Regions from separate parts of the Shewanella sp. MF05913 genome, predicted to be linked through region 1. Evidence: riboswitches for the same ligand, from Rfam matches in the RefSeq annotation. Region 1 holds a riboswitch; the other holds the start of a gene.
What was found. A riboswitch is a leader RNA that binds a small molecule or an ion and turns the genes downstream of it on or off. The one in region 1 is predicted to bind cobalamin.

Region 1 (3,196 bases):
AAATTCGGCATCAATATAGTCGTACGAAGCGCCTAACAACCAGTCATTTGATAACTGCACTTCATAACTCGTGTTAATACCAAAACGGCGAGATTCGTCGGCATTAACGTTTGCACCACCACCGTAAGGTCCGTCAGTACGGCTACCGTCGTAAACAATCTCATCTTCTAAATCAAGACGATAAAGGTTTAACTTAACGGTTTGCGTTGCACCAGTCCAATCCCAGCCGGCCTCAAAAGAACGCCCGGTTTGCGGATCTAATCCTTGCACGTCTAATGGCGTATAGGCTTGTTCATCCACTTTCGCAAAACGGAAGTTATCATTGGCGCGAACATAAAAACGATGTTCTACACTTGGACGATAATTGACACCTAACTCCAATGCATGAGCATCGTTATCGAGCTCAATACCTTCTGCATACAATAATTGATCAGTTAAATCGTCGGTCACTTCAGAATAACGACCACCAACTACATATGACAATGTTGAGGTTAACGGCACAGTCGCTTGAACATAAGCACTTTGCATGGTTTGTTCGTTATTACGTTGAATATATAAGGTGTCAAAGTCAGCCTCACCTCGGCTTACATCAATACCAGCAACCATAGTTAAAGCACCATTTGCTAACGGATAATTCGCGGTCGCTTTTGGTGAAAAACTCAATAAATCACGATCAATATGCCCTGCACTGCCAAACAATAAGCTGCTCGTTGAAGTATCGGAATACGTTAAATCAGCACCCAGTGCCCATACATCAGTAAGTTGATATTGATAGCCACTGCGAACAGCGGTAGTGATTTCGTGAGAATATTCACCGTCTGAAAAAGACGCGACTTGGCGAGGATTATCTTCATACTGCGCTAAACTTAACGCCCCTGGAGCCTGGCGATCATTATCGAAGTAATTCACTTCTACATAAAAATCTTCAACATCGGTTTGGTACTGAATACGACCTAGAATAGAGCCGGTTTCGTTGTCGTTATTATCACGATAATTATCGCTTTCGTTATAACTGCCCGCTAGAAAGTAACGCCAGGTGTCGCTGATGGCTCCAGAGACATCGCCTTTAACTTCATAGGTATCAAAACTGCCACCACTGACTTGTAAGCCACCAGCGGTTTCTGTTGGGGCTTTAGTAATAATGTTAATCACGCCGCCTACCGCTTGGTCGCCATACAATACACCCGCACTGCCAGACAAAATCTCAACGCGTTCAATTAAGTTAAGTGGAATGGATTCAACACTTGGTGCAGAAATATCGATATTATTTAACCGACGGCCGTCGACTAAAATAAGGGTATTATTAACCGCTTGCGAAGCTGAAAAACCGCGCATCGAAAACACAGTACCAGAATTATTATCGGACACTTGAATACCGGATTGGCCGCGCAGTAAATCGGTTAAATTATTTGCGCCGCTCATTTCGATGTCAGCTGCATCGATAACATTTACATTGGCAGCAATATTTAACGGATTGGTTTGATTGCGACCAATCACCACAATCGTCTCATCCATTTTCACATCTGCATTAGACGCGTTTGAGGCACTTGGTATTGATTGTGTTGAGGTTGGTGCTGCAACAGCATTAAGGCTCGTTGCGCAAAGCATGGCACTGATTAATAGTGCGATTGTAGTTGGTTTAGTACCCATTTACCTTTAACTCCTGAAAGGAAAAATGGGGCAATAGCGCCGCAACATTGACCACCACTTTGCGGCTTACTCATCTGAGTAAACCAAAAACGGCATAACATCACATCTCGAGATCTGCCCACCGAAATCATCGAAATCACCTTTATGGCCGGTCTCCGGACTGAGGTTGCGGTACCTAAGAGTACACACGAGCCAAGCAAATATGCATTGCATATTGGACTCTCACCTATCACCGTTGCGGGGGCAGTACCAGACTTTCACTGGTTTCCCGATTCTCCAATGGGTCGATATGACTCAACATTGGCACCGTAAAGATTGACTAAACTGAATAAATATAGAATAACGGTCTAATGGCTGAATAGATTGATAAATACAGCCATAAACGTCGATAGGATTATAACGGAATCAGCACGTTGCTGATAGTCGCTAAGCATTAAAACAACGCGCAGATTACTCACGTTAGCTCAATTTAAGGCTCAGCCATAAACTCGCGATAATTGCTTTGGGTGACGGGAGCTGACTCGGCAGTAAATACGGCGGTACGAATGGATTTGTGCACTAAATAAATATCTTCATCATCGCTTATTACCGTAAAGTAGCCCATCTCGCCACGCGGACTGGTAACGTAAGACTCAGACACAATAGCAGAAGCATTATGAATGTTAGGCATACTCGTACACCCTAGCAAACCATGCACAGCTTCATAGCCTTCCACTTTCATGCTGCCTAATTGTTGATAAATCACTTCACCCTGGCAATGTTCTTTATAGGTGTCTGCCATTGAATCTAAAAATTCATCCGGGTCAACATCTTCGGCAAGCCCTTTAAAGCCTTGCATACACACTAGGCTAGACCAATCATTAAGGGTTTCGTTGGCGGGGATAAATTCAGCCATGGTCATATCACCGCGCTTTTCGTTAAAAGCGAGTTTCCATGAAAGAGGAGGTAAAAAGCCGAAGGTTTGCGACACAGTCGTTAGCCGTTTGACGTCGCTAGACATGACAAGCACGCCAGAAGCATCATTGTCAGATTCTAATGTGACCAATGCTGGAAAAGTAGCATACGCGGTATAGGGGAATAAGCTAAATATTCCAACGCACCCCGCGTAGCTGATAACTGCAGCAATCTTGTTCATCCCAATGTCATCCTTGCTAGGTCAAGATGTGACGATAAGTTGATTAAAAATCATTCTAATTATGTATATCCTATCCTGAACATACAAAAATTGAAACTTATCTATAACATTTACACCATTGTAAAATGTTAGTTTAACTCTTCGTCGTCTTCGTCTTCTGCGTCAAATAGCTCATCTTCATCAACGGCAGATTCAGCTGCAATCGCTGCTGCTAAGCTTTTCGCTTTAAGATGCTTTTCAGTTTTGCGCTTGTTACGATCTGCTTGCTTAGACAGGAAACCCTGTAGAGACTGCTCGCCCCATGCAATGGCTTCTGCTTCTGAAGCAAAACCATCTTGGCTTTTAGACACTAAGGTTTTAGTCGCTGTCATACGACGAGTGATTTCGGTTTTCCACGTGTTTTCAACTTGT
Region 2 (3,196 bases), on a different contig from region 1:
ATACCATATAGCACTTGAGCTGCCACAACCTGCCAGCGTTGATTGGGTGCTAATAAAAACTCTTCAAAAATTTTCAAGTAAAAGCGACTGATATTAATCTCGGTCGCAATATTATAACTTTGATTCATACTGGCCATGGCGAGTAAGCCTGGGAATAAAAATGTTAAGTAATCAACCCCGTTAACAGATGTTCCCTCTCCGACACCGTAACCAAATGCCATTAAATAAAGAAAAGGTGGAACAGCTGCAGCCATAACAACCCGCAACAATTTTTTTCTCAGCACCATGGTTTCACGGTAATAAATCCCTACTATTCCACTAAGCATTTTTAACCAACCTTTGTCCTGTCATTTGTAAAAAAGCATCTTCAAGGGTTGTCTGTCTGATACTCACTGTTTCAGCTAATTCGGCTAATCGCTTCATGGCATGACCACGGCTGGCAAAAAACTCTTGTCGACGATCGTCCCCTACTTCAAGTACATGAGAACCTAAATCTTGCTTTAATGTTTCTACATTACTGTCTGCAATAATTTTGCCACTGTCGATAAAAATGACCCTACTGGCCATTCTTTCAGCTTCTTCAATATAGTGAGTAGTGAGGAAAATCGTACAACCAAATTCTTTATTTATTTTGGATAAAAAATCCCACATTTTACGTCGGCTATGAGGGTCAAGTCCTACCGTTGGTTCGTCAAGGAATAGAATTTTAGGATTGTGCATAAGTGCACGAGCAATTACGAGCTTACGTTTCATTCCGCCTGATAATTTCTCTGAAGGGGTATCTCTGTGTTCTTCAAGTTCGGCGAAGGCTAAACTTTCGTTAATTCTTTGTGTGAGTGCTTTGCCACGCATTTTATACAACAAACCGTGTACGGTAAGGTTTTCTACGGGGGTTAATTCTCGATCGATATTATTATGTTGCGGAACAACGCCAATTAACTGTTTTAATGCTAGTCGATCAGTACTATGTGCATGACCATCATATAAAATATCACCAGAATCGGGGGAGATTAGGCCTGTTAACATCTTAATTAACGTTGTTTTACCCGCACCATTAGGCCCTAAGAAAGCGCATATATCTCCACGATTAATGCAAAAACTTGCATTATCTACAGCTTTTCGTTTTCCAAAACTTCTATGTAAACTTTTACCTTCTAATACAGGAGTATTGATTGATAAAGGCACTTCTGAAGTTGACATAACATTATTTACTGGCATAAATTTTAATTATTCTTCAAAAAGAAGAAATCCTAAAACTGATGTTCCGGCCAAGAACGTAAAATTTTGCTGAAGAAGACAAGGTATACTTCTTTCCCAGTAAAGGTGGTATTAAGGATATGTCTTTATAAATTAACATAATAATACCAATCTTACCTGAACTGTGATTCGGATAGGCCCGCCCGATATTCAGCTTTTTTGTTGATTAGGGTTCTCTGGCTTCTGATTTGTCTCTATGTATACGACTCATTTATAATATAAATCTAGGTACATAAAGGTAAACAGTTACAGTTGCGGGTACAGCCCAGAAATAACATCTGGTTCCCCCTCAAATTAGGGTTGAATGAGTATTAAAGCTTAAGACTCTTTCAACAATCTGGCCTAATGGCAAATCAACTTCGCAAGTGTATTGAGATATAATGAGTAAAGCACTGTGATAATTAACAGCCTTTTAAGCAAGGTTATGGTTCTGTGATCTAAACCGTATTGGACAATGACTCAATCTCTATATATTCTCCCTTAAGTTGTGTGCCTTAAATGGATATTGACCTGTATCCCGGAAATCCCGCCACAACCAATTTGATTTAGACCTTCCCCCACGAACTTTAAAAACCAAATTATATGTGTTCAAAAATGAGCTGTTATTTTACCAATTATTAATGAATTTAATTTCATGCACCTTATCAGCCTGAGCCTGTAGAGATTAGGTAGTAATACGTTATTTAACTGTGTGAAAAACATTGATTTTGGGGGTTATTAACTGTTTCATTAAAGCTCATACCACACAAAATATTGATAAAACATGAGATTATTAACATTAATTTTAATAATAAACCATTTTTGCATATTACTTCTCATATTAATAAATAAATACTTGTGCCCTATGACATAAAAAATAACAATTAAAATTGCATTCAATACTTCTAAATAAGTAGAGTGACCACGCCGAAATACCCGCTGTTCATCTATTGTCAGTTAATTCATGCTGGAAGCCGAACAGGCTTATTAAGTTCTATTGATTTATAATATAAGGACCACATATGAAACGATTTAATAAGGCATTTGCTGTCATTATTGGTTCAACTTTACTCATCTCTAATAGTTACGCTGCGGGAAAGAATATGGATAACAAACCCCAAAACGCTATCGTTATAGCCGCTTTTGGCACCACTTATGAGTCGACTCTTGAATCGCTGCTTGATATAAAATCGTCAATGCAAACCAGTTATCCAAATACTGAAGTAAGACTCGCGTTTACCTCTAATATCATCCGAAAAAAATGGCACAAAAGAGCAGCAGATAAAACCTATATTGCAGAACATCAGAATGTACCCGCAACCTTATATAATGTAAAAAATGTTCTTGGTACTCTCGCTGATTTACAAGATTTAGGCTTTAGTAATATTGTTGTACAGCCTACCCATTTAACGCATGGTGAAGAGTATATTGACACTAAAGCCATTGTCGATGCCCTTGCAGATATTGAAACAATAAAACCCAAATTTAAACCTTTTAAACGTCTTGCTCTTGGGCGTCCGTTACTTGGTACTTGGGGCGTTAAATATCCATACCATCAAGATTTACATTCTCTTGCAATAGCTCTCAAGGACGATGTTGCTCAAGCAAAATCACAAAATCGAGCTCTGGTATATATGGGCCACGGTAACGAACATTTATCAACGGGTTTGTACCAAGAGTTCGAAATAGAGATGAACAAAATGTATCCCCAAGTTAAAACTTTTGTGGGGTTAGTTGAAGGTTTTCCTGATTTAAATAACATCGTTATGCAAATAGAATCACAACATGTAACCAGTATAATGTTACGTCCATTAATGATTGTTGCAGGCGATCACGCTAACAACGATATGGCTAGTGATGAAAAAGATTCATGGAAGACGGTATTAACGACACTTGGAATAAACGTTAACACTGTACTCGAAGGGCTAGGAGAAAAGCCTGATGTACAGGCTATATTTAT

Region 2: another riboswitch for cobalamin. It lies ahead of AC19MV_RS20405 (ABC transporter ATP-binding protein); the one in region 1 lies ahead of AC19MV_RS04310 (TonB-dependent receptor).

Annotation. Positions count from the first base shown of each region.
Region 1 covers NZ_JCAYNT010000002.1:201,497-204,692, forward strand. Annotated here, with positions in the region: gene AC19MV_RS04310 (TonB-dependent receptor) at 1-1,650, opposite strand, end outside; cobalamin riboswitch at 1,780-1,976, opposite strand; gene AC19MV_RS04315 (hypothetical protein) at 2,120-2,785, opposite strand; gene AC19MV_RS04320 (DUF3622 domain-containing protein) at 2,914-3,196, opposite strand, start outside.
Region 2 covers NZ_JCAYNT010000025.1:21,200-24,395, reverse strand. Annotated here, with positions in the region: gene AC19MV_RS20410 (ABC transporter permease) at 1-326, opposite strand, end outside; gene AC19MV_RS20405 (ABC transporter ATP-binding protein) at 319-1,218, opposite strand; cobalamin riboswitch at 1,413-1,581, opposite strand; gene AC19MV_RS20400 (sirohydrochlorin cobaltochelatase) at 2,259-3,196, shown strand, end outside.